3 regions of the Ruegeria sp. P8 genome follow, and region 2 is predicted to be linked to each of the others. Evidence: riboswitches for the same ligand, from Rfam matches in the RefSeq annotation. Region 2 holds a riboswitch; each other region holds the start of a gene.
What was found. Region 2 has a riboswitch for cobalamin ahead of ACR0BZ_RS18150 (DUF4198 domain-containing protein). Riboswitches for the same ligand answer to the same signal wherever they lie in the genome.
Positions count from the first base shown of each region.

Region 1: another riboswitch for cobalamin. It lies ahead of ACR0BZ_RS17460 (hypothetical protein); the one in region 2 lies ahead of ACR0BZ_RS18150 (DUF4198 domain-containing protein).
Region 3: another riboswitch for cobalamin. It lies ahead of ACR0BZ_RS08490 (DUF1636 family protein); the one in region 2 lies ahead of ACR0BZ_RS18150 (DUF4198 domain-containing protein).

Region 1 is NZ_JBQERC010000020.1:4,332-14,747, forward strand. Features, by position in the region: gene ACR0BZ_RS17420 (DUF1013 domain-containing protein) at 1-62, opposite strand, end outside; gene ACR0BZ_RS17425 (ribonuclease T2 family protein) at 193-822, shown strand; gene ACR0BZ_RS17430 (hypothetical protein) at 819-1,307, opposite strand; gene ACR0BZ_RS17435 (histidine phosphatase family protein) at 1,445-2,008, opposite strand; gene recR (recombination mediator RecR) at 2,090-2,683, opposite strand; gene ACR0BZ_RS17445 (YbaB/EbfC family nucleoid-associated protein) at 2,745-3,098, opposite strand; gene ACR0BZ_RS17450 (DNA polymerase III subunit gamma/tau) at 3,289-5,049, opposite strand; gene ACR0BZ_RS17455 (protein-tyrosine phosphatase family protein) at 5,222-5,734, shown strand; gene ACR0BZ_RS17460 (hypothetical protein) at 5,726-6,133, opposite strand; cobalamin riboswitch at 6,224-6,442, opposite strand; gene ACR0BZ_RS17465 (alpha/beta hydrolase family protein) at 6,575-7,432, shown strand; gene rsgA (ribosome small subunit-dependent GTPase A) at 7,468-8,496, opposite strand; RNA gene ffs (signal recognition particle sRNA small type) at 8,655-8,753, opposite strand; gene ACR0BZ_RS17480 (bifunctional 2',3'-cyclic-nucleotide 2'-phosphodiesterase/3'-nucleotidase) at 8,794-10,416, opposite strand, start outside.
Region 2 is NZ_JBQERC010000023.1:10,698-21,113, reverse strand. Features, by position in the region: gene ACR0BZ_RS18170 (ATP-binding cassette domain-containing protein) at 1-505, opposite strand, end outside; gene ACR0BZ_RS18165 (ABC transporter permease) at 505-1,578, opposite strand; gene ACR0BZ_RS18160 (substrate-binding domain-containing protein) at 1,686-2,705, opposite strand; gene ACR0BZ_RS18155 (ROK family transcriptional regulator) at 2,880-4,085, shown strand; cobalamin riboswitch at 4,206-4,404, shown strand; gene ACR0BZ_RS18150 (DUF4198 domain-containing protein) at 4,537-5,322, shown strand; gene cbiM (cobalt transporter CbiM) at 5,329-5,940, shown strand; gene ACR0BZ_RS18140 (cobalt ABC transporter permease) at 5,937-6,500, shown strand; gene cbiQ (cobalt ECF transporter T component CbiQ) at 6,500-7,279, shown strand; gene ACR0BZ_RS18130 (energy-coupling factor ABC transporter ATP-binding protein) at 7,276-7,926, shown strand; gene ACR0BZ_RS18125 (hypothetical protein) at 7,943-8,158, opposite strand; gene ACR0BZ_RS18120 (hypothetical protein) at 8,235-9,233, opposite strand; gene ACR0BZ_RS18115 (hypothetical protein) at 9,226-10,416, opposite strand, start outside.
Region 3 is NZ_JBQERC010000004.1:137,108-147,523, reverse strand. Features, by position in the region: gene cobN (cobaltochelatase subunit CobN) at 1-872, opposite strand, end outside; gene cobW (cobalamin biosynthesis protein CobW) at 876-1,931, opposite strand; gene ACR0BZ_RS08490 (DUF1636 family protein) at 1,936-2,310, opposite strand; cobalamin riboswitch at 2,405-2,609, opposite strand; gene ACR0BZ_RS08485 (NAD(P)-dependent oxidoreductase) at 2,712-3,707, shown strand; tRNA gene ACR0BZ_RS08480 (tRNA-Cys) at 3,886-3,959, opposite strand; gene ACR0BZ_RS08475 (protein-L-isoaspartate O-methyltransferase family protein) at 4,184-4,837, shown strand; gene ACR0BZ_RS08470 (TolC family outer membrane protein) at 4,932-6,350, shown strand; gene ACR0BZ_RS08465 (hypothetical protein) at 6,424-7,212, shown strand; gene ACR0BZ_RS08460 (cobyric acid synthase) at 7,216-8,673, opposite strand; gene ACR0BZ_RS08455 (DUF6280 family protein) at 8,830-9,150, opposite strand; gene efp (elongation factor P) at 9,370-9,933, shown strand; gene ACR0BZ_RS08445 (ABC transporter transmembrane domain-containing protein) at 9,987-10,416, opposite strand, start outside.

The sequences.
Region 1 (10,416 bases), on a different contig from region 2:
CTGATCGTGGTGTTGTCCACCAGCCATACGGCGGTTGCCTTGGCCATAAGCGGTTTTGCCATCAGCCCGTCTCCTATACATACATCTTTCCCGTCGCCGGAATTCGGCGGCCCCTTGGTCTTGGGGCAGGTTTCCGTTGTCGGGGAACTTGGCCCGTATATAGTCGCCACGCAGCAAGAAGGGAAGAGGCGAATGCGCTGGGTCGTATTGTGGGTCTTCAGCGCGATGGCAGCGCTGGCCGAAGGTGAAAAAGCAGGTGAGTTCGACTATTACGTCCTGTCGCTTAGCTGGTCGCCCAATTGGTGCGCCCGCGAAGGGGACGCACGCGGGTCAGACCAATGCGACGACCGGCACGACCACGGATGGATCCTGCACGGGCTCTGGCCGCAATTTCATCAGGGCTGGCCATCCTTCTGCCGCTCGCCCGAGGCACCGCCGACACGCCGCATGACGCGGGAAATGGAAGATATTCAGGGCAGTGCGGGCCTTGCATGGCATCAGTGGAAGAAACACGGCACCTGTTCGGGGCTATCTGCGCCCGACTATTTCGCCCTGTCCCGGCGTGCCTATGATGCTGTCGAACGCCCGCAGGTCTTCCGCAAACTGGACGCATCCGTCAAACTGCCGGCTTCGGTGGTCGAGGATGCGTTTTTGAAAGCCAATCCAGAGCTGGAGCGCGATATGATCACGGTCACCTGCAAACAGGGCTATATCGAAGAGGTCCGCCTATGCCTGTCGCGCGACCTTGATCCGGTGCCATGCGGCCGCGATGTAATTCGCGACTGCACCGCCAAGGACGCGCTGTTCGATCCGATTCGTTAAAGCTTTTTGTTCTGGCAGTCCCGCGCATAGTCCAGCGCCTTGGCGGTGCCTTTCAGATCAATCGCCATCACCACCTCGCCTGCGGGATTGTAAACTGTCATCGTCTTGTTCTGGGCAATCGCGGTGACGAAATTCCGGTCGGTAAAAAACACCGTCGCACCGGGCACTTTGCGTTCATTGAACCCGATAGCGGTGGCATCAAAGCTCTTGCCGTCCAGTTCGAACCGGATGGGATAGCTCTCACCTTGCTTAATGTCGCCCCAGGCTTTGTTGTACACGGCGAAATACCCGCGATTGCCCAACGCGTCGTAACCCAGCCTGACCACCGAGAGATCCTGATACACCGTCTGGATCAGACACCCGTTCCCAAGCGCGGGGTCCATCATGATGTTCCAGCCTTCGACGAAGCCCTTGTCCACAAGGTCCTGCGACAGGGCAGCGGTTGCAGTGAAGGCGGCGAGGGTGAAGGCGAGAAGGCGGGTCATAGGCGGCTCCAAAATAATCGCTGAATTTACCTATCCTTAGAGTAGTTCCATGGTCATCCAAAGTCGCTTTTTTATCAACGTGACTGTTCTGACAACGATGATGAGTACAGCATGAGTTCCGAACCCAAACAATTTGTTCAGGTCACTATGGTTTCAACTCCGTTTGAAAGATGAAACACGCAACCCTGAGTTCGCGGTAGCTGTAGCAATTTGTCCAGATCGAGACCCAACCAAAGCCCTCTTAGCACCAAAGACGTGACGCCGTGGGTTACTATGATCGCAGGTTCATCTTGTTCCTTCAGAAATGAGTCTACTCTACCGCAGATATCATCGAAGCTTTCTCCACCCGGGCTGCGGAAGAACCAATGAAAGCTTTCATAGGAACAATCGATTTGCTCTCGGATGAAATCACGCGTTGCGCCTTCCCATTGCCCAAACGCGATTTCCATAAGCCGTTCATCATGTATCAACTCATGATGAGGCGTTGTTGCCAAGCGGGCGGTATGCATTGCTCTCTCTTGCGGGCTGACAAAAACGCGCGACGGTGCATTCGGTATTCGCCTGAGTATCTCATTTTGCTTTAGGGCCTGAGACTTGCCGATTTCCGTCAACGGGGAATTCTTGCGCCCTTGGAACCTCCCCAGTGTGTTCCATTCGGTTTCGCCGTGTCGCAGTACAAAAAGATCTGGATACTTGTTCAAGATGTGTACCTGAATTGAATACCGTTGGAGATGCCGTTCTTGCTGACTTTTTATTAAGGACGTTGATTTACAGATGCTGACCTAAAGTTCCTTACGCGCCCTGAGCGCCGCCGTGATCGTTCCGTCATCCAGATAATCCAACTCTCCGCCGATGGGCACGCCTTGCGCCAGTGAGGTCAGGCGCACCTGTCCTTCCAGCTGATCGGCGATGTAATGGGCGGTGGTCTGGCCGTCGACGGTGGCGTTCAGGGCAAGGATCACTTCGGTGATCCCTTCGGCCAAGACCCGATCCTTGAGGCGGGGAATGCGCAGCTCGTCCGGGCCGACCCCGTCCAGTGCAGACAGCGTGCCACCCAGCACGTGATAGCGGCCTTTGAAGACGCCTGACCGCTCCATCGCCCAGAGGTCGGCGACGTCCTCGACCACGCACAGCTCTCCGGTCGCTCGGGCCTCACTATTGCAGATGTCACAGATATCGGTGGTGCCTACGTTGCCGCAATTCAGGCATTCGCGGGCGGTGACGGCCACTTGCTGCATGGCGTCTGACAGGGGCGTCAGCAGCAAGGCGCGTTTGCGGATCAGGTGCAGCACCGCGCGGCGGGCCGAGCGCGGGCCCAGCCCCGGCAGTTTGGCCATCAGGTCGATCAGATTGTCGATTTCGCTGTTCGTTCCCATGGCCTGTCCTGCTTTGCGCCGGAGGGAGCCTCCGGCGGGAGTATTTGGGAAAAGATGAAGCTTAGAACGGTAGCTTGATGTCTTTGGGCAGGCCCATGCTTTCGGTCAGCTTGCCCATCTCTTCCTGTGAACGTTCGGCAGCTTTGGCCTGAGCGTCCTTGATCGCGGCCAGGATCAGGTCTTCGACCACTTCCTTGTCGTCGCCGTTGAAGATCGACGGATCAATGTCCAGCCCCTTGAGTTCACCCTTGGCTGTAGCTGTTGCCTTGACCAGTCCTGCACCGGATTCGCCGACAACCATCATGTTGTTCAGTTCTTCCTGCATTTCGGTCATCTTGGTTTGCAGGTCTTGTGCGGATTTCATCATCTTGGCCATGTCGCCCAGACCGCCAAGCCCGCCGAGTCCTTTCAGCATCAGTCGTCTCCTGTGTTTCTGTTTGGTTCTAAATACGGACCGCAGGCAGGCGGCACAAGAGGTCTCCCGCCTGTCCAGATCAGAGCGTCGCGGACTGATCATTTATCCGCCCGCATTCCCTCCCTCAGTTGCATGGTGGAGGGGCGTGAGTATGCCGGTTTCTTGAGGCGTGGACCTGCGGGCTGAGGGGTTAGTCCTCTTCGAAGGGGTCCCATTCATCTTCGACCTCGGGAAGGGCCTCGGTCTCAACCTTGGCGGCGCGCTGCTCCGGTGTTTCGATCCGAATGATCTTTGCCTTGGGGAATTGCGTCAGCACGGCCTGAACCAGCGGGTGTTCTTCGGCCTCGGCTTTCAGGGCAAGTTCGGCCCGGTCCCGCACTTCCGCAATGGTCGCCGCATCTCCGTCCGAGACAATGGAGACGGCCCACCGATTGCCGGTCCATCGTTGCAGGGCAGAGCCCAATCGCGACGCCAAATCCGACGGTGCCTGAGGCGTCGGGGTGAATTCGATCCGGCCGGGCTGATACGACACAAGGCGCACGCCGCTTTCCACCTCGACAAGCAGTTTCACATCGCGGTTTGTGCGGATCAGTTCCACCACATGCCCGAAGGTTGGATAGCGGGCCAGGGCCGTCTGTGCATCCTGCGACAGTGCGGCAACCGGTGCGCCACCCGCTCCGCGCGGGGGCGATGTATAGGCAGGCGGGGCCCCGTTGGATTGCGTTGCCACCGGGGCCTGTCGGGATATTGACATGCCTCCGCCCGGCCCGCCGGGAGGCGGAGGCGGGGTGTCTTGCAGCCGTTTGATCAGCTCTTCGGGGCTGGGCAAATCAGCGACATGCGTCAGCCGGATAACGGCCATCTCGGCGGCCATCATCGCGTTGGGCGCCGCAGAGACTTCTTCCAGCGCCTTCAGCAGCATCTGCCACATCCGGGTCAGAACCCGCATCGGCAAAGCCTCGGCCATGTGCTGGCCCCGTGTGCGTTCGTCGGGGGAAACCGTCGGGTCTTCGGCCGCGTCAGGTGTGATCTTTACGACGGACACCCAATGCGTGATTTCGGCCAGATCGCGCAGCACGGCCAGAGGGTCCGCGCCTTCCGCATATTGCCCGCTCAGTTCAGTAAGCGCCCCTGCCGCGTCACCGCGCAGGATCATGTCCATCAGGTCCAGAACGCGACCACGATCCGCCAGACCCAGCATCGCACGGACCTGATCGGCGGTCGTCTCGCCAGCCCCGTGTGAAATTGCCTGATCCAGCAGTGAGGTCGCGTCGCGGGCCGACCCTTCTGCAGCGCGGGTGATCAGCGCCAGTGCGTCGTCGGCGATCTGCGCGCCCTCGGCCCCGGCGATCTTGCGCAGCAGACCGATCATGTCTTCGGGCTCGATCCGGCGCAGGTCAAAGCGCTGACACCGCGACAGAACCGTGACCGGCACTTTGCGAATCTCGGTGGTCGCGAAGATGAATTTCACATGTGCGGGCGGTTCCTCGAGCGTCTTGAGCAGCGCGTTGAATGCGCTGGTCGAGAGCATGTGAACCTCGTCGATGATGTAGATCTTGTAGCGTGCACTGGCGGCGCGATAGCGGACACTGTCGATGATCTCGCGGATATCGTTGACGCCGGTACGGCTGGCCGCATCCATTTCCATCACATCGACATGGCGACCTTCCATGATTGCGACGCAATGCTCGCACTGACCGCAAGGCTCGGTTGTCGGCCCTCCGGTTCCATCCGGCCCGATGCAGTTCATGCCTTTGGCGATGATCCGCGCCGTGGTGGTTTTTCCCGTTCCGCGAATGCCGGTCATGATAAAGGCCTGCGCAATCCGGTCGGCCTCGAAGGCGTTTTTTAGGGTGCGCACCATAGCATCTTGACCCACCAGGTCGGCAAAGGTTTCCGGGCGGTATTTGCGGGCGAGAACCTGATAGGCGGGGCTGGGCGTGTCTGTCATGTCTTCTCGCTCGGATTCGGTGCTTCGGCACAGCGTAGTGGCGGCGGCAGTCCGCGTCCACTGTGGGGCGCGATGATTTTTTGTTTCAGGAACGGGCTGGTTTCCAACTAAACTGGACCAGCGGATTTAATGACTCATTTCTTAAAGAGTACCTTGGGGGAGGACGCACTTCATGTCGCAGTTGGTCATCTTTGCTCTGCAGGTCGGAGGCGGGACGCTTGCCCTTACTTCAATGCCCGGTCGTGGCGGGGATTACGCCACCGATCTGGATACGATTGCGGCGTGGAAACCGGGCCTTGTGATTTCAATGACGACGGATGTCGAAATGCTTCAGGATGGCGCGCAGCACTTTGGCAGCGACATCCAAAGCCGGGCCAGCCGGTGGGTTCACCTGCCGATCGAAGATTTTGGAGCGCCAACGCAAGCGGTTCAGAAGGCCTGGCCAGAGGTCAGCGCCACGGCCCGACATGCACTGTCGGGTGGTGGCCGGGTCCTAGTGCACTGCCGTGGGGGGTGCGGCAGGTCCGGGATGATTGTTCTGCGACTGATGGTTGAATGCGGTGAACGCGCCAGTGACGCACTGAACCGCCTGCGGGCCGTACGCCCGTGCGTTGTCGAAACCGATGCGCAGCTGGCCTGGGCGTCCCGGATCACGCCGGCACAGGTGGAAGTGGGATCAAGCTGAAAGCTGCTGGGGTGCGTAACCGGATTTCGGGGGTCGGATCGTTGAAACCTCGATCATGGCGCAAGGCGGGTTCGCGACAATGCCCGCGGGCAGCGTTCTGAATTTAGGTCCGAAGATCAAATCGGCATAGGCATCCAGGCCCCGAATTGCTGTATCAGGGTGCGCCCCGCAGAAAACGCGAACGCTGTCGGATCGCGCTCGGATCGTTGCCATGCACCCTTCTGCGCAATGTGACAGCGCGCTGTTGCCTTCAAATTCGAAATCCTCGCTGGTGGCCGAAACCGCCTGCGCCATGGCTTCGGAAATCGAGCGGGCCAGTCGCGCCAAAGCCGGGCAGGTTTTGCCCGTCCGCTGGCACACAGTTGCGCTGTATTCGTGTGATTTTGTCTTCCAGATCATCCTGCGCCCTCCGCGCGTGGTGGGCTGGATATTGGGGCAGGTGGGACAGCATCTGGCTGTCAGGACCTGCCCGGACACCCCGCCCGAGTTTCGGTTTCAGTTCCGATGGCAGGTCTCCTGACTTGCGGGTCATTGCTCTGCCGACCTTCCCAGCCCATGGGCCAGTGGTATTTCGGCATTGCTTACCGCTTACAGTTGCGGGGGCAGTCGCGGACTTGGTTGATATCTGTGTGACCAGACAAACCGCACCGTGTTCCCTTTTCATCCCGACCTCTTGTGGGGGCCGGAAACCATCACACAACCGCTAGCGCCTGATCGCGTTCCGAGTCAAGCCGATCTTTAGGCCGGACGTTTGGTCATGCTGGATGCGGTTTACGTTCCGGCTTAGTTTCGTCGGCATCGAAGGCAGGCAAACCATTGTTTCAGCGAAAGCCGGGGATCATGTTGGATACGGAACAGACGGTGTTGATCGAAGATTTCCGCTTTCCGTCAGGGTCCGTGCCCTTGTCGGCGCGGCTGTACCGGCCAGTGGGTGAGCCGGAAACCGTTGTCGTATTTAACAGTGCCACGGGTGTGCCGCGTGACTATTATCAACACTTTGCGCGATGGCTGGCTACCGAGCGGGGGATAGCTTGCCTGACCTATGACTATCGGGACTACGGGCTTTCTTTGGTCGGCCGCCTGAAAGACGCAACTGCAACAATGGCGGATTGGGCGTTGATCGACATGCCAGCGGCACGGGCCGAAATGCGCAGGCGGTTTCCAAAGGCGCAGCAGTGGACCATCGGCCATTCGGTCGGTGCGATGCTGGGGCCGGTGCAGCCGGATATCGACCAGATCGACCGAATGATCGGTGTGTGTTCGGGGCTGGTGACTTTGAAAGATCACCCATGGCCCTATCGGGGGTTGGCAGGGCTGTTCTGGTATGGCCATGCACCGCTGATGGTGCGGGCGCTTGGGTATCTGCCCGGCAAAGCGATCGGGTTTGGTTCGGACCTGCCCGCCTCGGTCTACTGGCAATGGCGCAAATGGTGTACAGCACCTCTTAGCTACATTCCCGAGATCGGGCAGAATTTGCCTGATGCGCATTGGGGCAGTTCTGGAACACCTGTGGATCTGTTCACGTTCGAAGATGACCAGATGGCTCCGCCCGAGGCAGTTTGGCGCCTTGCCGATCTGTACGGCCCCGAGGCCAGACGCCACCTTCTGAAGCCTGCTGAATTCGGACTGCCGGAAATAGGCCATATCGGAGCATTTGCCCGTCGCAATGCAGCGGTCTGGCCGCGCCTGATCGCCTGATCAGACGCGACGCAGGTTTTCCTAACACCTTGCAGTTATGGCCGTTTGCGAAGTTTCTTGTCCTGCATGACACCGCGCACCATCTTGCCGAACGCCTTGTCCCGCGCCCGCGATTGGGCAACGGTTTCCGAGTTTCGCTGATCTTCACGCCGCAGCTTGCGCCAACGGTCCAGCCGCGCCGGATCAAGAACGCCTTCGTCGATTGCGTTCTGCACGGTACAGCCGGGCTCGGTCTCGTGCTGACAATCCGAAAAGCGACAGCTTTGGCCAAGCTCCGTGATGTCCGAGAACACGTTGTCGATCCCGTCCTGAGCGTCCAGCAAACGCAGTGCGCGCATTCCCGGCGTGTCGATCAGCCAGCCACCGTTACCCATCCCGTGCAACGCGCGCACCGTTGTCGTGTGTCTGCCCCGTGCGTCGTCTTCGCGAATTCCAGACGTGGCGAGGTTTTGATCCGTCATGGCGTTGCTGAGCGTCGTTTTGCCTACGCCCGACGACCCGACCAGCGCGCCGGTCTGGCCTTTGGGGCACCATGCCAGAACCTTTTCGACATCTGCCGGGTCCAGCGCATTGATCGCCAGCACCGACAGAAAAGGGTCCAGAGATTGCACTTGTCCCGAGAAACTGCCGGGGTCATCCGACTGGTCAGCTTTCGTCAGGACGACGACCGGATAACATCCGGCCTGATGCGCCAGCGCCAGATAACGTTCCAGCCGAGGCAGGTTGAAATCGGCGTTGCACGAGCTGACGATGAACAACACATCGACATTAGCGGCAATCAGTTGTGTTGTGGCACCTGTACCGGCAGCCCTGCGTTGCAGCAGGCTGCGCCGGTCCAGAAGGCGACGTACGCGGTATTCGGCGTCCGCAAGAATCCAATCCCCGACGGCATATGAACCGGTCGGACTATCCGGTGTCAGCAAAGGGATTTCACCATTCGGGCTCAGCCCGATCAGACGGTCCCGATGAACCGAGGTAACGCGAAAGGGCGTGTCGGAAGGAAAAGCCGCGTGTTGCGCGGCAAAGTGAGAGGACCATCCCAGGTCCGAAAGCGTATAAGACATTTATCTGCCTGTTTTCAGAAACAGCAATGCCAACGGATGGCAATCGCGCATCCGCAGGTCGTGTGTTCAGGCAGTCCGGTGATTCCGGTGAATCAGAACCAGTCTGCCCGAAGGGTTTTCACTACAATCATAAAGCCCTCCTGCGGCTGTGGTTCACGAAGTGAGAGGTTGGACATCGACCCAAGCGGGGCTCGTTGTGGCTGCTTCCTTCCGGACCTGACCAGGTTGGCGAGGCGCTCGCCCGCGCCAACCTCTCGAGTCCGAGATATAGGGAAGGCATCGGGAAAAGACAACCCATCAGAGCGTCAGGCGAATGCGTTCAAATCCCCTGCCATCCGAGCCCAGCGACACGGGATCGAACCTGTGCAACTCATCCAGATATTTCAGGGCACCCGGACCTGTGCGAAGAATTGTTGTCACGCCCCGTTGCGGCATCAGCGAGAACGGGTAGGGCTGCGTGGCGATCGGGTCGGGCGGAAGGTGCTGCGCCAGGTAAACCTGCACAAGGTCCTTGATGCTCAGCGGTGGCAGGCTGATCAGCTCAGACGTTGTCGCATGCGGGAAATGCCCGCCTCCGCTGGCGCGGTAATTGTTCAGCGCCATAACGAACATCTGCTCCGGTCGTACGGGACGGCCTGCATATGTCAGATCGCTGATCCGCTTTTGGTCGGGGCGGATTATTTTCCCCTGCGCATCGTAACGAGGCGGCCGCGTGGGATCGATCTGATAAGACAGTCCAAACACGATGTCGAAATTGTATCCGGCCCGTTCAGGGTTGATCAGCTCGGGTTCGGAACCGGGCTTTAACTGGTTGAATACGCTGGCCGACATCTCCAACCAGTCCAGCAAATGCGCGCCGCTGATCCGGATTGCACGCAACTCGTTGGGAAACACATGCAGATCCGCGACATGGCGCAAACATATTTCTCCGGCGGGTACCTCGGTATAATGGCGCGGGCCTGAGCGTCCGCCGGATTTGGCAGGCGAAACAACCGACAAAATCGGCAGATCCGCCAGGTCTGGTCCCTGCAAAAACGGGCGCAGTGCGGCGGCTTGCGCCGCAGCTACAAGGGTCAGCCCGCGATCCGGCGCACAGCAACTGAAATAGCTGTGCAATGTATCCGGGATATGTGCCACCGGTGCGGCAACGGATTGACGGGTCATACGATGTGCCACCTCACACAAGCCCGCAATTTCACTGTCTTCCCCGACGGCTGTGCCGTTGCTGATAACCGGGCGCAGTTCGACGCAGCAATCCCGGATTTGCACTTTGCCGTCCGGCCCGGCGGTCACGGCCAAATCGATAACCCCCAGGTAAGAGCCCGCTGATCCCGGCATGACAACGGGTGTTCCATGTACCAGCCCCGTCAGGTGATCGACCATCGGGGTATTGGCATGGCCCTCTCCTGGAAGTGTCAGGTGAGTATGCCCGGCCACAATGGCATCGATGCCTTTGATCGCGGCCAAGGGTATCACGGCGTTTTCCATCCCCGCCACCGGTTCGCTGCCCCCAAGGCCGGAATGAGCAAGCGCGACGATGATATCACACCCCTTGTCGCGCAATGTCTGCGTCAGGGACTTTGCCGCAACCAGGATATCCTCGACGACGATATCGTCATCCAGATTATGTGCCTCCCAACAGGCCGTTTGCGGCGGAAGAACCGAGAAGATGCCGATGCGAACAGGAATGTCTTTACCGTTCAAAGACACAGTGCGGTTCAGAACGATATGCCGCTGCCAGGGCTGAGGTCCGCGCGTGCGATACAGGTTGCTGCAAATAACCGGGCAGGGGGCTTGCGTCAGGATGTTGTCCAATGTCGCCAGTCCGAACCCGAAATCATGGTTGCCCAGCCCGATCGCGTCATAATCCAGGGCTTCGAATGCCTTCATCATCGGATGGGCAGTGCCACTTTTTGCTGC
Region 2 (10,416 bases):
TGGATCCGAATGCCGCCGCGCGTGCCACGGCAACGCCCTGGCGCTGTCCACCCGACAGGGTTTCGACGGCCTGATTGATATTCTGGATGGTCATCAGACCCAGTTCGCTCAGCTTTTCGCGGGCGAACTTTTCCATTGCCGGACGGTCTAGCATTCGAAGCCATGATCCCAATGGCCCCTTTCGCCGAATTTCCCGCCCCATGAACATATTGTCCGCAATCGACAGGGCAGGGGACATGGCAAGCGTCTGGTAGACGGTTTCAATACCGGCTTCACGCGCGTCGATCGGGGAATGGAAATTCACCTTTTGACCTTCCAGCCAAACATCGCCTTCGTCTGGCGTCACTGCGCCGGACACTGCCTTGATCAGCGTCGACTTACCCGCGCCATTGTCGCCGATCACCGCCAGAATCTCACCCGGCATCAGGTCAAAATCGCAGTGATCCAGCGCAGTCACCTTGCCGTAGCGTTTCACAAGGTTCCGTCCTTTGAGAATGGGTTCCATCAGGCTGCTACCTTTCTGATCCACTGGTCGACCGCGACCGCTGCGATGATAAGGATGCCGATCAGCAGGAACGTCCATTGTGCATCTGCGCCCAGCAACCGCAGCCCAAGCGTAAAGACGCCCACGATCAGGGCACCGAACAGGGACCCCAGAATAGACCCGCGGCCGCCAAACAGAGATATCCCCCCGATCACGACCGCCGTGATGCTTTCGATATTGGCCAGCTGGCCCGAGGTTGGCGAAACCGACCCGATCCGGCCAATCAGGGCCCAGCCCGCAAAGGCGCAGATCAGCCCGGACAGCATGTACACGGATATCAGCGTACGGTGCACGTTGACACCAGACAGTTCTGCCGCTTCGGGGTCATCCCCGACGGCATAGACATGCCTGCCCCAGGCCGTGTGCCGCAACGCGTATGCAAGGACGAGGATCAGCGCCAGCATGAAGACAACACCAACGGTAAACACCGCCCCGCCCACGTTAAACTTGGCACCAAACAGTTGCAGGATGGCGGCGTGTTCCTCGATCTCCTGCGACCGGATCGTTTCGTTTTGTGAATAAAGGAAATTCGCCGCAAGAACGATCTGCCACATGCCAAGGGTGACGATGAATGGCGGCAGCTTGATGCGACTGACCAGAAACCCGTTCAAAGCCCCGATTGCCGAGCCAACAGCAAGGCCGCACACAATCGCAACCGAAGGTGGCATTCCATAGCGGAAAGTGAATTGCCCCATCACAACCGACGACATCACCATGATGGCCCCAACACTCAGGTCGATGCCTGCGGTCAGGATCACAAGACTCTGCGCCGCGGCCACGATCCCGACGATCTGAACCTGTTGGAGGATCAATGTCAGCGCAAAGGGCGAAAAGAACTTGGGGCCCAGCAAGACACCAAAGATGACGATGGCAGCGACAAGGACAATCAGCGGGACCAGCGACGGGTTCACATGCAGAAAATGCTGAACAGTTCCGACAAATCCGCGTTGGTGATCGTCAAATTCGGCAACTTGCTCTGGGCTGCCCTTTGCGGCGGTTTCGAAATCGTCGGCTTGTCGTGAAGAATCGGACATGGAACTTCCCCCAAAGCGTCAGGTTTATGACGACTTTAGCAAGGTTTCGGGCGTGTGGGTGGTTTTGATAAGTGGAAGGCCGCGCTGCGGCCTTCCACACGTTCAGCTTAACCCCAGCAGAGGTCCATGCCTTCCTGAACCGAGATGGACTCGACGCCGTCGGCGGCCTTATCCGTCACAAGCGCCACGCCAGTGTCAAAAAAGTCCTTACCGGGTGTGTTCTCGGGTTTCGTCCCTTCGTCCGCCCATTTCTTGACAGCCTCAACACCCAGCGATGCCATCAGCAGCGGGTATTGCTGGGATGTTGCGCCGATGACCCCGTCCGCCACGTTCTGCACGCCGGGGCAACCGCCATCGACGGAAACGATCAACACGTCATTTTCGCGTCCGATAGCCTTGAGCGCCTCGTAAGCGCCCGCTGCCGCCGGTTCGTTGATGGTATGCACCACGTTGATCGTCGGGTCTTTGGCCAGCAGGTTCTCCATCGCGCGGCGGCCGCCTTCTTCGTTGCCAGCGGTGACATCGCTGCCAACAAGACGCGGGTCGTTTTCATCGCCAATCACGTTCGGATCGGCCAGATCAACACCGAACCCCTGCAGGAACCCCTGATTGCGAAGCACGTCCACAGTGGGCTGGCTGACCGCAAGGTCCAACGTGGCGATTTTGGCGTCGTTTGCCGCATCTCCCAGAGTGGCTTTTGCCCATTGTCCGATCAGAAGCCCCGCAAGGAAATTGTCGGTGGCAAAGGTCGCGTCGGCCGAGTCGATAGGCTCAAGCGGGGTGTCCAGCGCAATCACCAGCAGCCCGGCATCGCGGGCCTGCTGCACCGCCGGAACGATGGACGACGTATCCGACGCGGTCAGCAGGATACCCTTTGCGCCATCCAGAATGCAGGTTTCAATGGCCTGAACCTGAGTTTCGTGGTCGCCGTCGACTTTGCCGGCAAAGGCCTTCAGCGTCATGCCAAGCTCTTCGGCTTTAGCTGTGGCACCCTCTCTCATTTTAACAAAGAAAGGGTTGGTATCCGTCTTGGTGATCAGGCAAACGGTTTCACCTTCGGCCATTGCACTGCTTGCCATGGCCGTAACCGCCAGCGCCGTGGCGCCTGCAAGTTTCGCAAGTTTCATCGGTAGTCCTCCCAGTTTTCCCAATGCCCGTCCGGGCATACGTCTGATCGGGCGAAATCCGGCCCGATCGAACATGAAAACCATCACAAGATTCGAATTTTGAGTCAATAAATAAATCACTCTTATTTATTATTGACAGAAAGGAAGGGTTTCAACATTGTCGTCACGAAGGGGATGGCCGTGTCTGCAAACAACTCTTTGGACAATACCGCTGGCGTACGCGAGCCAGACATGCGCGGCACCAATCAAAGCGGAATGCGGGCCCGAAATGAACGGCTTGTCCTGTCACTGGTCCGGCGCCATCAGGCCCTTGCAAAATCTGAAATCGCGCGCATGACCGGGCTGTCGGCACAGACGGTTTCGGTCATCATGCGCCAGTTGGAAACCGATGGGCTGCTTCTGCGGGGTGAACCGATCCGGGGAAAAGTCGGGCAGCCCTCGGTTCCCATGCGCCTGAATCCGGATGGCGCGTATTTCTTCGGGCTCAAAGTCGGGCGGCGAAGTACCGAGCTGGTGCTGACGGATTTCCTTGGCAATGTCAGGCAACGCGAACGGCGGACTTATGATTTTCCGACGCCCGAGGCGACACTGAGCTTTTCCAAGGAAAGCCTCGACAAAGTGATGACGTCGCTGTCGCCCGAAGCGCGCAGCCGGATCGCGGGTCTTGGGATTGCGATGCCGTTCTACCTTTGGGACTGGGCACAGACATTGCAGGTTCCGCAGGAGAAAATGGATCCGTGGCGTGACGCGGACTTAAAAGGCGCGCTGGCCGCAAGCTATGACTTGCCGGTGTTCTTGCAGAACGACGCAACGGCCGCCTGCGGTGCCGAGCTGGTCTTTGGCCCGGCGGAAGGCCCACGAGATTTCCTGTATTTTTATGTGGGCTTCTTCATTGGGGGCGGGGTGGTTCTGAACGGCTCGATCTTTTCGGGGCGGGGAAACGCCGGTGCGCTTGGGCCATTGCCCGTGCCGGACGGCGCAGGCGGAGTGAAACCGTTGATAGATGTCGCCAGTCTTTATGTGCTGGAGCGCGTGACAGGTGAGAATGCCGCGACACCCGGTTCAATCTGGGAAACGACACAGCATTGGGACGTACCGGAATCCCACCTTGAGAACTGGCTGAAACAAGCGGCGCACGGGATCGCCCATGCCACAGTCTCGTCTTGCAGCCTGATCGACTTCGAATGTGTCAAGATTGATGGCTGGATGCCTGCTGATATCAAGGCGCGGCTGGTGGAACTGGTTGAGGTCGAACTATCCGACCTGAACCTGACCGGGCTTGAACGGCCTTTGGTGCTGGCGGGGACGGCAGGCCCGGATGCCCGCTCATTGGGGGCGGCCAGTTTGCCATTGTCGGAAAGATACCTGCTCGAAGGGTAGGTTCATTCCCGAAAACCCCGACCTTTATCCAAAGCGGATCCGCCGGAAAAAGGGCATTGCCCGCTAAACTTTTTGATAGCCAGCGCAAATGATCGTTGACGGATGCCGAAGAAGTCTGGCAAGCCGCTCGGCATGTTCGGTTCCGGGGCGTGCTCTGGAATCAAAAGGGAATGCGGTGCGGGCTTTGGCCCAATTCCGCAACTGCACCCGCAACTGTAAGCGGCGAGCAGGGCTGAAGTGCCACTGGAGTTAATCCGGGAAGGCCAGCCCAACGCTTTGACCCGCAAGTCAGGATACCTGCCGGACATGTGCCTTTGACAAGGGCACTCCTAATCGGCGACGGGATGTGCGTCGGAGCAGGATGCTTGAAAAAGCAGCTTAGCTTGGACATCCCCGCAGTCAAAACGCATCTCGTACCGGGATTGGTACGATGGGACAAGGACGACTATTGATGACCAAGCTGCTTTCCGCAGCCGCTGTGGCGATAGCGCTTCCAGCGATGGCAAATGCTCATTTCCTGCTGGAATACACCGCTGAAACCATGATCGACGCACCGGGGAATGTTCCGGTCAAGCTGATCTTTTGGCATCCGTTCTCGAACGGGCATGTCATGGATCTGGACAAGCCGCAGGAATTCTACGTGATCCACAACGGTCAGAAAACCGATCTGCTGGATACCCTGGAACCCGTACGTTTCACCGGTGGCGAAAACGAAGGCGCGGCATTCAAGGGTTATGTTCCCGTCAAACGGTCGGGCGACTATGTGCTGGTGACAGTTCCCCAGCCCTATTATGAGGAATCCGAGGATATCTATATCCAGCAGATCGCCAAGGCATTCCTGAACCGCAACGAACTGCCGACCGACTGGATGAACCCGGTGGGCCTGCCGGTTGAGATCATCCCGCTCAACAAACCAACCAACATCATCGCGGGTTCGACGTTTACAGGTCGGGTTATGGCCGAAGGCCAACCGGTTGTGGGTGCCGAGATCGAGATCGAGTACATGGCCGCAGAACCAGACATGGAAAGCGCGGCCGCCTCGGCCCCGACCGTCTCGCCGATGCCGGGTGGTGCATTGGTCGCAACTTCGGATGATAACGGGTATTTCACGTTTGGCGTTCCAAAAGCCGGATATTGGGGATTTGCGGCGCTCGGTGCCGGTCCTGTGACCGAACACAACGGCAAAGAACTCAGCCAGGACGCGGTCATCTGGATCCGCGCCTGGGATTTGGAGTAACCGTAGATGCACATCGTTGACGGAGCCTTGTCCAACCCGGTCGTGATCGGCGGAGCCGTCGCTGCAGCGGGTGGGATTGCCATGGGCCTCAGGTCGCTGAATCTTGATCGCATTCCAACAGCGGGGGTGCTGTCTGCCAGCTTTTTCGTGGCATCGCTGATCCATGTGCCGATTGGCCCTTCGTCAGTGCATCTGATCCTCAACGGAATGGCCGGGCTTTTGTTGGGCTGGGCCGCATTCCCGGCCCTGTTCGTCGGGCTTTTGCTGCAAGCCGTCTTCTTTGGCTTTGGCGGGTTGACGGTATTGGGGATCAACACCCTGAACATCGCGTTGCCCGCGGTTTTGGCCGGGCTGATCTTTGGCCGCCTGATCGCCCATGGCTCACCTCTGCAAGGTGCGATATGGGGCGGGGTCGGCGGTGCCTTTGCCATCGCCGCCACAACCGGCATGGTTGCGTTTTCACTGGCCTTGTCCGGGGATGCATTCCTGCCAGCGGCCAAGCTTGTTTTCTTTGCGCATATTCCTGTCATGGCGATCGAGGCGATCCTGACCGGGTTCGCGGTTTTGCTGGCGCGCAAGGTCAAGCCCGAGCTGTTTGTCAAAGGAGCGGTCGCGTGAGGTACCTGGCGATCATTCTGGCGCTGTGCTGCGCACCCGTACCTGCCTTGGCGCATAAGGTCATCGCCGGAGTGTTTGAATCCGGTGACGCCATCGAAGGCGAAATCGGCTTTTCCAACGGTGACATGGCAAGCGGGGCCGAGGTCATCGTCAACGGCCCGGACGGAGCCGAGCTGGGCCGTATCGTAACAGATGCAGACGGGTTCTTTATCTACACGCCAAACGCGCCGGTGGCCCATACTTTCTTTGCAAACCTTGGTGCCGGGCATGTGGCCGAGGTCACCATGCCCGCTGCGGATGTCGCCCGGATCATGGGCGTTGAAGCGGAACCCGACACCGCGCCGACAAACGCACCTGCCCAGACAGCGGCGGTGCTCAGCGATGAACAACAACAGGTCATTGCCAGGGCCGTGCGGGATGAGCTGCGCCCGCTGCGTCGGGAAATAGCGGCTTACCGCGAACAAAATGACCTGCAAACTGTTCTGGGTGGGATCGGATATATCGTCGGTCTGTTTGGTCTGGGCTTTTACTTTGCGGCACGCCGCAAGCTGGCGGCCTGATGGCGCACGTTCTGGGGCAACAGGAAAACACGCTGGCCAAAGCGGGCGCGCAGCGGCGCGGCGCGATCAACCCGCTTGATCCAAGGATGCGGATCGTCATGGCGGTTGTCTTCGCGGTGGTGACTGTGGCGGTGTCCTCGCTGACAGCACTGTGCGGGGCTCTGGCGGTGTCCCTTTCGCTTCTTGCCGCGTCGCGTCTGCCCTGGCGGAAAACGTTGAAACGCATGGCCATGATGGATGGGTTCATCCTTTTCATGCTGGTGCTGTTGCCATTCTCCATGCCCGGCGACCCGATGTTTACGCTCTGGGGGTTTCCTGCAAGCTGGCAGGGTTTCTGGAAAGCGGTCGAGATCGCCCTGACGGCCAACGCGGTCATCCTGTCCCTTATGGTGCTGGTCGGCACGATGGAGCCGGTTACGCTTGGCCACGCCTTGCACCGCCTACGCTGCCCCGAAAAGCTGGTTCACCTTCTGATGTTCACCATCCGCTATATCGAGGTTCTGCGGGAAGAATACCTGCGCCTGCGCGCGGCTATGAAAGTGCGCGGCTTTCGCCCGGCAACAAACTGGCACACCTATCGTAGTTTTGGCTATCTCGTGGGCATGATGCTGGTGCGCGCGATCGAAAGATCCGAACGCATACTTGATGCGATGAAATGCCGGGGGTTTTCAGGCCGTATGCTGCTGCTTCAGGACTTTGCCCTGACCCGAAGGGACATCGTTTTTGCCGCAGGTCTTGGTGCCCTTTGCGCGGGTCTGATCATACTGGATTTGGCATGACACTGATTGCGCTTGAAGATATCTGCTTTGCCTACCCTGGTCAGCCACCCGTTCTGGACGGTGCCAGCCTCAGCCTGTCCGCCGGTCAACGCCTGTCGCTGACGGGTCCGAACGGGGCGGGAAAATCGACCTTGCTGCGCATCACGCTTGGCTTGCAGCGCCCACGGTCCGGCACGGTCACGATCTTTGGTCAGCAAAGGGTGCAAGAGGCCGATTTTCATGACGTACGCCGCCGGGTGGGCCTTGTGTTTCAGGATGCGGATGATCAACTGTTCTGCCCGACCGTCGCCGAGGATATCGCCTTTGGCCCGCTCAACCTGGGCAGAACACGCGACGAAGCGCTAGCCATCGTAGAAAACGTGTTGGGTGATCTGGACCTGATGCATCTGAAGAACCGCATCACCCACAAGTTGTCAGGGGGTGAAAAACGGCTGGTTACGCTGGCGACCGTTCTGGCGATGGAGCCCGAGGTTCTGCTGCTTGATGAACCCACCAACGCGCTGGACCCACGAAACGAGGCCCGGCTGCTGGAAATCCTCCGGGAATTGCCGCAAGCGATCCTTCTTGTCAGCCATTCCCCGGCCTTCCGTGCTGAACTGGCACCGGATGCGCTGGATTTGCGAGACGGAAAACTGGTTGCTGTCTGACAGGACCAATCCGGGTTCAGCCCTGCCGCTTCCGGCTCATAAGCCCATATCTGACCGCCCATGCCCGAAACGACAGACGTCTGCGCCGGTCCTGTTTCACCGGGTGTTTTGATTGCGCGCCACCTTTTCGGTTGAACTCGAAAACGTCGATGATGCGCTCGGCGCAACCGCAGGCTTCGCCCATGCCAACTTTGGCAAAGTAGAATTTTTCGAAACGTTCCGGGTTTTGCATAGCGCCCCTCCTGTTCAAGCGTAACCCCAAAAACCAAGTGCCGCCAAATCACATTGTTGCGGTCGCAGAGGGGGTCCTATGGCGCGGCAAAGGTGCTTCCCGTCCAGACATTGTCCAGTTGATTGAAAACCGGCGAGGTGATGAGCATCTCGGCAGGGTACAGCAATTGCAGCTCATCCGCGAACCGCGTGACGCCGGGTACAAGCCCGGTGATGTTCTGCCACGCGGCCCAGCTGCCGGGATCGGACAGGCTGGTGGGATTGCCGGGATCAGCCGCCTGGTGCCAACCGGCCGCATTCAGGATCGGTGTAAGGGCAAAGCGCGCATCGTTGCTGTCAACCTCGGAACAGGCAGCAGCATCGCATTCCCAGCTTGTCCAGTCTGCCGCCGCGATGGTCCCGGCAATCGGGGCGGCGGCGTCGATGACCCGTGCCAGAACCTCGAACCCGCCGCCCGCAGTCGGACGGCTGAGCGACAGGGGGTCGGTGGCCACGGCATGCAGCGCCGCGGTTGGTGCCAGGCTGAGGGTCCGACCGATCAAAGCCAGCTGTGCAATACCGTCGGTCACAGGCCCCGATCCGGCGGCCGGCAGGACCCTGACAGGTGTCAGGATCGGCATCGCACCGCCACGTATCGCGATCTCCTGCAACGCATTGTCGAAGGCCGGTACGAAATCACTACGGATCGTGAAGCTCAGCGGGAAACTGGCTTGTTGCGGACCTACGGGCCTTGCCCCGTCGCGGGTGATGAAAGACATCGGCGGAATGGCACCCGGCTGCGGCAGCGAAATCTGCGGTCCCGCGATACCCAAAGCGGCCGCGATCATGCGTGCGCGCTGTTCGGCCTCACCATACTCGCTCAGCAGATTGATATAGCCGCCGATCTCGGTGATGTTGCGCGGCGCAGGGATGCGCGATGGGGCAATATCGCCCGCAATGGCAAGCCTATGGGCAATCACCTCACGGGCACGCTGGATCGCCGGAGAGTTGGTCGTTTCAAGAATGTTGATGATCGCCTCGGCAAGGCTTTCATCAATTCCCGGTTTGTCCGTCACATTTGTGCTCGTGTCACTCATTGTCGTCCTCCGCAGGGGCGTTCAGGCCATTGAGGAAATCCAGCACCGACTGGCTGCCGGCCTTGGTCGCGCTGCCGTCATCAGCATCCGCATTTGCCTTGGTGAAGGCCCCGAAAAGCTTGGCCAGAAGCAGCGTGTTGGACGGGTTGGCCAAAGCCGTAGCCCCGCCGGGGAAATCCTTGAACAGGTTTTGAACGAAACCGACCCGGTTGCCATCCGGTTGCCCACCGATCAGCGCGGAAACACCCGAAGCGTTCTTGGCGATATCCTCAAACCCCTTGATCTTGGCGGCATTGCTGGCGTCGAATGCCTTCTTGTCAGCGGCGGCCTTCTTGGCCTCTTCCTCTTTGCGGGCGGCAGCGATTTCCTGACCTTTACCCGCAAGTTCCGTGGCCTTTCCAACCAGCTCCTTGGTCAGATCCGTCGCCGTGTCGATGGCCTTGTCACGCCCCGCAGCGACCGATTGCGTTTCAAGCGCCAGTTGCGCCTGCAACTCCTTCAGACCCGTCAGATCGGTTCCCGCCCGCGCAAGATCGGGCGCAGCCTTGAGGATTTCGGCCAATTGCGACGTGGGCACAGCCTGGCCGGTGCCAATGTCGCCCCCTGCAATGGTCAGCGTGTTCGAAGGCTGGTTGTTCGGCAGGTCTGACGGCGCACGTGTACCAAAGATGGCGTCACTGTCAGCAGGCAGGACCGGCGCGTCGCCAACCGGTGGCGGTGTCGGGCTGTCCTGCCAGTTCCAGAAGCGGCGATGGTCGATCATCTCGCAGGAATTGCAGCGGCCCAGTACAGCCTCGCCCAACAGGCCCCTGGTCGGCAGCGAGATCGTGCGGCGCGGTGGTCGGAAGTCTTCGCGATGGAAGGCCAGAAGACTGTCCTGAATGTCACCGGTCCGCATCTCCATCCGGTCGGCCAAATCGGGCGGGATCGAGAAGGGCATGATCATGGCATTGCCATAGAACCCCAACACCTTGTTCTGGACGGTGCTGAGCAGCGATATCTCGCTTGAGGCATCGTCCAGCCCGCCTTCCGGTACCCCGATGGTGAAGCGTTCCAGCAGGATCGCACGTTCTTCGTCCATCATGCTGGCCCAGATCACGCGGGAATAGCGAACGGTGTTGGCCACAACATGCTGGTACATCTCTTCGATGCGGCGCAGATCCCGGCGTGACAGAACGTCCGG
Region 3 (10,416 bases), on a different contig from region 2:
GCGACTTGAAACACCGGCACATCCGCTGCGTCCAAAGGCGACGTGCCAGACGCGCCCTTACCTGAGAATGAAGTGGCGTTGATGATGGCCGATGGTCTCAGGGCAACGACCTGTTCCCTGAGCCAGTCGGCAGCGGCCGGGGCCTTGAGCGACGGGGCGAACAAACCCACCGCCTGGAGCCCGCGGGCGCGCAGGCTGCGGATCAGGGCCGCGACCGGAGCTGTGTCTGCTGATGTCAGATAAGCACGGTAGAAGGTTACGAGAATGCGTTTCGCATCGTTCTCGAACGCGGAATCCACCGGGATGACACCCTGTTCCGGGCACCACGCACCGCATTCGGGCAGGGTTTTCGCGCCCATCACCGGGCCGGCATAAAGCCCTGCTGCTAACGCCATCTGGGCCAATGCGGCCTGCGCCGCGACTTCTCCGCCGGTATCACACAGATGTGCCAGCCGCCGCAGGGTCGAGAGGGGCAGGGTCGAATACTCATCCAACCGAGTGTCTTCGCGCCCATCCGCCGGTAGAACGGCCAGCGCGATGCCTTTGGCCTGCGCCAGTGCCAGAACCTGTTGCAGCCCGTAAGACCAATAGGGCACGCCGCCGATCAGACGGATCAGGATGCCCTTTGCGCCTTCAAGTGTCTGTTCAACATAGGTGTCGACGGACAGGGGGTGTTTCAATGCAGCAAGATTGGCCAGCCGCATCGTGGGCATCCGCCCCTCAGGTCCGCCGCCGCGATGCCAGCCCGCCGCGAAAGCGCCCAGGTCACTGTCGGAAAAGGACAGCACAACCAGATCACCCGGGCTTTGGCCCAGATCGGTTGGGGTCTCGGTTTCCTCGAGCCCGTGGCTTTCGCGAAAGACGACGTGCATGACTTACTCGGCAACCTCGGTCACACCCACGAGGATATCACGGATTTCGGCTTCTTTGATGTCGTCATGCTCGGCAATCACGACCAGGCGCGAGCGGCGCTCTTCACCGGGCTCCCATGGGCGGTCGTATTGGTGACGAACTCGCGCGCCGACAGCCTGAACCAGCAGGCGCATCGGTTTGCCAGCGACGGCGGCATAGCCTTTGACGCGCAGGATATTCAGCTCAGTCGCAAGACGTTCGATTCTGGCTACCAGTTCCGCAGGGTCGGTCTGTTCCGGCAACTCGACGATGATGCTTTCGAAATCGTCATGCTCATGATCGTGATGGCCATCGTGATGTGACGGGCGGGCGTCCATGTCATCTTCGGCGGCAGCCTCAAGGCCAAGCACGACACGTACGTCGACGACACCCTCGGCGACCTCGACAACGGGAAGCGGCCGCGGTGCCTCGGCGGCGATGATCTGTTTGGCTTTCGCGACGCCTTCCGGACCTGCCAGATCGGGCTTGGTCAGCAGGATGATATCCGCGCACGAGATTTGATCTTCGAACACCTCGGACAAGGGTGTTTCGTGATCGATCGAGTCATCAGCCAGCCGTTGGGCATCCACCGCTTCAACGTTCGGAGCAAAGCGACCGGCGGCCACCGCCTCGGCATCGGCCAGCGCAATCACGCCATCAACGGTGATTTTCGAACGGATATCAGGCCAATCAAACGCTTTCAGCAGCGGTTTGGGCAGTGCAAGGCCGGATGTTTCGATCAGGATGTGATCCGGGCGCGGTTCCAGCGCCATCAGCGCCTCGATGGTCGGGATGAAATCATCAGCCACGGTGCAGCAAATGCAGCCGTTTGCCAGTTCCATGATGTTTTCCGCAGGGCAATCCGGTATCGCGCAGGATTTTAGAATGTCACCATCAACACCCACATCGCCAAACTCGTTAACAACAATCGCAAGACGCTTTCCCTGCGGGTTCTGCATCAGATGACGCACCAGCGTGGTTTTGCCCGAGCCCAGAAAGCCGGTGATCACGGTGACGGGAAGTTTTTCTAGGTTCGACATGATCTCAGCCTCCAATCGGGGGAATGCGCGAGGCGCAGTTTTTGCGGAAATGTTCAGGACGGTCGCGCCACTTCACCAGACCATCGTCTGTGGCCAGATACTTGGTCACACCATCGATGATGACATCGACGTGATCGATTTCGTTCAGGTTCTCGTAAACAAAGGTCCAGCGATCCGGCCCGCCCCGAAGAACGATGGAACAGCCCTGATCGCAGTTCGAAAGGCATTCGACAGGTTTCAGAATGATGCCATCTGGCAGGGCAGCCTGTTCCAAGGCCTTGTGCAACAATGTGCCGGGACGCTCAGCATCATCCTCGAAGGGCAGACCCCGGCGGCAAGTCGTGCAGACCAGTAATTCTACCGGTGCGGTCTCGGTCATGTCTCTCATCCCCCCAAATCCTCTTCGCGGGGGACGGGGTTTCATGCGGGCACCACGTCTGCACATGGACCCGACACCGGAACACCCCGCCCGGTTTCAACTTCGGGTGTTGGCAGGTCTCCCGGCTTGCGGATGCCAGAGCGGTCGCTCTGTCGGATGTCCCGCCTTCCCGGCACAGGCCAGTGGCATTGGGCATCCTCTCCGGTCACGGTCGCGGGGGCGGCTGCGCTTGGCGGATGAACCGTTGACGCATTCCCTTTTCATCGGCTGTTGCCGACACCAACGTCCGGGACATGCGGCACCGCCGGCCCGCTTGTCAAGCGGTTCGCGCGCAACAAATAAGCCAAGGTGAAAAAAGCGACCTGTAGGCGTCGTTCGGCGGCATGAAGTGCGTGTTCGGTATGTGGTCGCATGACGGGAAAACGACGAACTTGGAGATGCGTCATATGAAAGTGGGATTTATCGGTCTGGGTAACGTTGGCGGCAAGCTTTCGGGATCCCTTTTGCGCAATGGCATTGACCTGACTGTGCATGACCTGAACGCAGATCTGGTGGCCGAATTTGTCGCCAAAGGCGCAAAGGCGGCAGAAGGGCCCGCCCAGCTGATGCGCGATTGCGATGCGGTGATCACCTGTCTGCCGTCTCCGGCAGCATCGGACGCAGTCATGAAGGAGATGTTGCCCGAAGTGGGCCCCGGCAAGATCTGGATGGAGATGTCGACCACAGACGAAGCCGAAGTCAAACGCCTCGGTGCCGAAGTCATTTCACGCGGCGGTGCAGCTGTGGATTGCCCGGTTTCTGGCGGGTGCCACCGTGCCGCGACGGGCAATATCTCGATCTTTGCGGGCTGTGACCGGGAAACGTTTGAACGAATTCTGCCGTTCCTGACGACAATGGGCCGCCGGGTTTTGCACACCGGCGAGCTGGGCTCGGCCTCGGTGCTGAAAGTGATGACCAACTATCTTGCCACTGCCAACCTGATTACCTGCGCCGAAGCACTGGTTACAGCAAAGGCTGCGGGGATGGATCTGAACACGACCTATGAGGCGATCAAAATCTCGTCCGGCACATCCTTCGTGCACGAAACCGAAAGTCAGGTCATCCTGAACGGGTCGCGCGATATTTCCTTCACCATGGATCTGGTGAAGAAGGATATCGGTTTGTTTCAGGAGGTCGCCGACCGCGCCGGGGTGCCGCTGGAAATAAACCCGGTGATGATCAACATCTTTAACGATGGTATCGCACGATATGGCGAACGCGAGCTTTCACCAAATATTATCAAACGGCTGGAAGAGGCAACCGGCCTGGATATCACCGCCCCGGGCTTTCCAGCCGAAATGACGGATGATGAACCGGAAGAGCCGGGATACGAGGTTGTGCCACAAGGGCGCGCCTGAGGGTAAGGCAAACACCAGACTACATCGCGCCCCGTGAACGAGCAGGGGTAGGCAGGTGTTCCGAAAAAACACGCCATATCTGGCCCGCAGTTCGACAGAATCGCGGGCCATGAACGTCTGAAAATACCAAGCGTCACACGGGCATACTGCGGGGCCAAGTCAGCGATTTGGATGTAGTTGGAGGCGAGTACCGGAATCGAACCGGTGTACACGGATTTGCAATCCGCTGCGTCACCACTCCGCCAACTCGCCTTTTCAAGTAAAATCAAATACTTGCCGTGGTGTAATTGGGTTTTTAACAGCTTTCCTCTGGGGCGTCCAGTGGATTGCGCGCGAAATTGCCGGCAAGATCGAAATATGCCGACGTCCACGCCCAAGGAGGTGATCAAGATTCAGGTTGCGGCAACAGGGGCGTTGCTGGAAAGTTCAGGATATGGCACAAGCCCGACATCTTTGGGAATGAGACGAGATATCCAATGACTGACTTCGCAGCCCGGCGCCGCACAATGGTTGATACGCAGATCCGCCCCTCTGACGTCACCAAGTTCCCGATCATTGAGGCGATGTTGAGTGTTCCGCGGGAAAGCTTCGTGCCCGATTCTCAACGCGAGGCGGCCTATGTGGACGGCCTGATTGATCTGGGGGACGGGCGCAGCATGTTGGAGCCGCGGACCCTGGCTAAAATGCTGGACGTGCTGAACATATCCAAGGATGAGATGGTCCTCGATATCGCTCCGGCAATGGGGTATTCCACGGCTGTCACCGCGCGGATGGCTGAGTTGGTTGTGGGTGTTGAAAGCGACAAAACCCTTGCAGCCGAGGCGCAAAACCTCTTGGCCGAAGCTGACGTGCACAACGCCATTATCCACGTCGGCGCGCTGGAACAGGGTGTGGCGGAGCATGGCCCCTATGATGCGATCATGGTGCAGGGCGGTGTCGAGCAGGTACCCGATGCCCTGTTGGATCAACTCAAGGATCACGGTCGGATCGTGTGTCTGTTTGTCAACGGCAACCTGGGTACAGTTCGGATTGGTCGAAAAACCGGGGGCCGCGTCAGTTGGCGTGATGTGTTCAATGCCAATGCGCCGGTTCTGGAAGGTTTTTCGGCAGAGTGTGCATTTTCGCTATAGTCCGCCGATAGATTTTTCTATCACCTTGATTAGTTGAAAAGAAGGCCGCAAACTGCCTGTAGGGCAGTGTAATTTCGTTTGAGAGGATTTTGGTATGCGTGGTTCGGCGACAGGTAAGCTGGTCAGGGCGTTTGCTGTGACCGCAGGACTTGCCATGAGCGTGATGCCAGGGCGTGCAGCGTGGGCAGACAACATAACGGATGCGTTCATCGGCGCGTATAACACCAGTGGTTTGCTTGAGCAGAACCGGGCGTTGCTGCGAGCGGCGGATGAAGATGTGGCCATTGCGCTTTCCGCGTTGCGGCCAATCATCAACTGGACCGTGCAGGTCAGCCAGGATTACACCCGTTCGCGGGTCAATAACGTCGTGACGACAAACGAGCCGTCGCGGTTCTTTTCGGGCCTGACGCTGAGCCAGCTTTTGTATGATGGCGGCGCGTCGGTGCTGGGCAAGCAGTCGGCGCAGGAAACGGTGCTATCGACCCGGCAAACCCTGATCGATATCGAACAACAGGTTCTTATCCGCGCAGCAAATGCCTATCTGGGCGTCCTGTTGCAAGAAGAGACCGTGGCGATCCGCCAGAACAACGTGGATGTGTCGGCAGAGGAACTTAGGGCGTCGAATGACCGCTTCGAAGTGGGCGAAGTAACCCGGACGGACGTCGCATTGTCCGAAGCGCAGCTGGCAAGCTCTCAGGCGGATCTGGCTGTGGCACGCGGTGAATTGAGCATTGCGCAGGCCGAATACGTGAACGCGGTCGGAAAGGCACCGGGGCGAACGGCTGGTCAGCCGAGCCTGCCCAATCTGCCGCGTTCCGAAGCTGAAGCTGTGAACCTGGCGCAACGCAACCACCCGGCCATTCTGTCGGCGCAGCATCAGGTCAGGGCGTTTGATCTGGTCGTGCAGCAGCAACGGGCAAACCTTGGGCCGAATGTCAGCCTGAATGCCGATGCTGGCGTGTCCGAGCGTTATGACAACAATGACTATGTGAACGACGCCACCGTGTCGCTGAACTTCACACAACCCATCTACGCGGGTGGCCGGTTGGCGGCAAATGTCCGCCGCGCAATGGCCAGCCGGGATGCCTCGCGCGCGAATCTTCTGAACGTTCAAAAGAACATCACGCAGGGTGTGACCGACCGTTATGCGGCGTTTCAGGCGGCCAGCGCCAGTCTGAGGGCGTCAACCGAGCGCGTTAACGCCTCGCAGGTGGCGTTTGATGGCATCCGGGAAGAAGCAACTCTGGGCGCGCGAACAACTCTGGATGTATTGAATGCGCAGCAGGATTTGCTGGATGCACAGCTGGCAGAAGTCGCTTCGCGCACCGAACGGTCACGGGCTGCCTATCAGTTGTTGCAGGCGCAGGGCCTTCTGACAGCCGAGCGTCTTGGGCTGGCGGTGCAAATCTATGATCCGACTTTGTATTACAATCTGGTCAAGAATGCGCCGGCACAGGTCAGCAAGCAAAGCAAGGATCTGGATCGCGTTCTCAAAGCATTGCGCCGGGACTGATCGCCAATACTATCTGTTGTGAGGCGCGGATTGTTTGGCTACACTCGATCCAAGGATAGAGCGGTAGAGAACAATGTCTGATAATGTCGTGAAAGCAGGGATCGAAGACGTTCTGTCTTCGGTCAAACGTCTGGTCAGTGAAGACAGTCGTGATAAAACCGTCGCGGATCAAACGACTAAGGCACGCAAGCCGGGGCGGCTGGTGCTTACAGATGCATTGCGGATCAACACACCAGATCAATTGGGGGTGATTCCCGCTAAAGCTGTATCAGAAGCCGAAGTTTCAGATGCTGCGAAGCCGATGTTGCTGCGCACCTGCGACATCGTTCAGACGGGTCAACCCGCGAACGCCGACCGGGACAAGCCAGAAACAGCCGAGACGAAACGCGCCGCGGCGGATGATGCAACAAGCAGCCTGAGTGCAAAGATCGAAGCGCTGGAAGCGGCCATTGCGCAAACAGAAGATCAGTGGGAACCGGACGGTGACAGCCAGGATGCATATTCGGGCACACCGTCGCACGCGCTGCCATGGGATGTCGAAGAAGAATTTGCCGCTGCGATGTCGATTGATACTGCCGGTGGCGAAGAACCAGACGCGGTTCAGCAGGACGAAGACGCACCTTATCAGGCGGAATTCATCCGGTCGTCTCAAGCTGTTGTGTCTGATGCTGATGCCGAAGAACCTGATTCCAACGAAAATGTCAGGACGATCGACATGGATGAAGACGCTCTGCGCACCCTGATCGCAGAGGTTGTCCGCGCCGAGCTGCAAGGAACGATGGGTGAGCGGATTACACGAAATGTGCGCAAGATGGTCAGGCGAGAGATCGCCCGCGCTCTTGCGGCTCAGGATCTGGAGTAACTCTCAGCCACGGTGCGGAGGCTGCGCGAGGCTGAGCAGCAGGTCAAGGTCCATGTGGCGCTCCAGATGATCGGCCAGATCGTCCAGCGCCTGCTCGACGCCGTCCTCATAGGACAGGTCCGAGGTCACGCCTAACGCTGACAAATACCGCGCCCGGAATGCGTCGGACGAAAAGATACCGTGCAGATAGCTTCCCTTGATCCGCCCGTTTGCGCTGGCCGCGCCTTCAGGGCGGCCTTCGACCTCAAGCCATGCATTGGTGCAATCCGGCCCGTTTGTATGGCCCATGTGGATTTCGTATCCGGTGACTGGCTCTCGGTCCGGCAACGCATGGGCCGTACGCAGGACAACTTGCTTTTGTCCTCCCATGACTGTGTCCACATCCAGCAACCCCAACCCGTCGACCTTACCCGGTCGACCGTCTACGCCATCGGGGTCGGAAATGGTCTTGCCCAGCATTTGAAAGCCACCACAGAGACCCAAAACATGCCCGCCGCGCCGGACATGGCCGTACAGGTCGATGTCCCAGCCTTGTGCACGGAAATAGGCCAGATCTCCGATGGTGGATTTGCTGCCCGGTAGCAAAACCAGATCGGCATCGCCCGGCAATGCGCGTCCGGCCGGAATGATCTCGACACTCACACCGGGTTCGGCCGACAATGGATCAAGGTCGTCGAAATTCGCCATCCGTTCAAGCTGTGGCACAACGACCTTGCAGGTGCCGCCTGTGTGAGAGCGGATGTCCATCATATCTTCGGCCGGTAGCTTCCAGGCGTCATGAAACCATGGCACGACCCCCAGACAGGGCCACCCTGTACGAGAGGCAATATCATCGCGCCCTTCGTCAAATAGGGACACATCGCCTTTGAACCGATTGACGGCGAAGCCCCGAATTCGCGCAAGATCACCGTCGTCCAGAACCGCCTGAGTGCCAACGATCTGTGCGATCACACCGCCGCGGTGAATGTCGCCGACAAGTATTACAGGTATGTTCGCAGCGCAGGCAAAGCCCATATTTGCGATGTCACCCTTGCGCAGGTTTGTTTCGGCCGGGCTGCCCGCCCCTTCGATCAGAACCAGATCCGCGTCGTTGCACAGCCGGTCAAAGCTTTCCAGTGCGGCGCTTAGCAGTCTGGATTTATCCTTGCGGTAATCACCGGCTTTCATGGTGCCCGCGCGCTGCCCCTGAACAATGATCTGCGCGCCGGTATCAGTTTCAGGTTTTAGCAATACAGGGTTCATATCCGTATGCGTCGCCCGCCTTGCCGCCCGTGCCTGAAGGGCCTGTGCGCGACCGATTTCCCCACCGTTTTCTGTAACAGCAGCATTGTTCGACATGTTCTGCGGTTTGAAGGGCGCAACCCGAAGACCCCGCCGTGTAAAAGCCCGCGCAAGCCCCGCCACCAGAACGGATTTTCCGACATTGCTGCCGGTGCCTTGAATCATGATAGCGCGAACCATGGATTGTCTCCTACCTGTCAAGGTGCAGATGACCTGATTTGGGCGGGCAGGGGAAGCCCCGAACTCACCCTGACGCCCAGGATCGTGGTGGGATACGCATAGAAAAACGCGCTCTGATGGCAGAGCGCGTTTTTTCTGAGTTGAAACAGCCTTGGATCAGGCAGCTTCAGCCTGCTGAGCGGCATTGCGACGCTCGCTTTCTTCACGCGACAGCGCGACCGAGGTCCGCACGCCACGGCCAACGAACTCCATCAGTCCGCTGACAACCCGCTCGTTCGGGTCGATTCCCGCGCAAGACAGCACTTCGCGCCCATCGCGCGAGCGCGCCCAACGGGCGATTTGTTCCGGGCCATTGCCATACTTCTTGTCATCGGCAATGGCGTCATCGAGTGCGGCCAACACAACGGCCGCGAAAAGTTTGCGAGCACGATTGCCTTGTTCGTTGTTAAAGGCAGTGCCGTCAACGAAATCTCTCATCTCGTCTTCCTTGTTTTTCTTGCTCTTGCAATTTTCGGCGTGACGGTCCTTATGACCGATAAAGTGCGATTCGGATACAGCTAATATGCATAGTTGCGTTGCGTCACTTGCATATCTCGCTGCACGTGCAGCACTAGGTTTGGTTGTCTTGTCAGGTATGTTCCCGCCAGATATAGGAGGCGCAACTGACGCATCAACCGTTTGTGAAGGAATTATGTAATGCCCAAGATAAATGGGAACGAAATTCGCCCCGGCAATGTGCTTGAGCATAACGACGGCCTTTGGGCCGCGGTCAAGGTTGACCATGTGAAGCCCGGCAAGGGTGGCGCTTTCGCGCAGGTCGAACTGCGCAACCTGCGCAATGGTTCGAAACTGAACGAACGGTTCCGCTCGGCTGACAAGGTTGAGCGTGTGCGCCTTGAACAGAAGGATCAGCAGTTCTTGTATGAAACCGATGGCATGCTGGTCTTCATGGATGCCGAAACATACGAACAGATTGAATTGCCAGCGGATTTGCTGGGCGAGCGTCGTCCGTTCCTTCAGGATGGCATGACGATTGTTGTCGAATTCTACGAAAGTGAAGCGCTGAACGCGACGCTGCCGCAGAAAGTAACCTGCAAGATTGTCGAAACCGAGCCGGTCGTAAAAGGTCAGACCGCCGCGAACTCGTTCAAGCCTGCAATTCTGGACAATGGCGTGAAAGTCATGGTGCCGCCGTTCATCGGTCAGGATGAAATGATCATCGTGAACACCGAAACGATGGAATATTCCGAACGCGCGTGACGTTTCGTCGCTTTTAATGTCAGACCGCGCAAGCAGCCGCTGCGCGGTCTTTTTTACGCGCTGCTGCGGTACCGGTAATGCGCGGGGTCCGGGCCGAATAGTTCCAGCATCAGTTCGTATTTGATGCGGTTGGCACTGACTTGTCTGTAAAAGGCGATCAGGAACGCGGTCGGGCCCTGTATCCGGCCAAGCCCGCTGGTCGCGGCCACCACCGTGCCGACGTCGGTCTTACCTTGCAGCACCAGATAACCGCCCAACATCAGAATACCCACGGTTCCGGCGCCGTTGATTACGCTCAGCAGGAATTTGGCCGAAAGCTTCCAAAGAAACATGCGCCGCCTTGTGTCATAGATGTCGTCGAACAGGGCATTGATATCCCGCTCGACGGCATCGATATCCTCGGTGGTCAGCCTATCAGTGGCGCTGCGCAAAAGGCGGACGCGTTCGGCGACAAACGTGTTCACTTTGCGTTGCGACACCAGA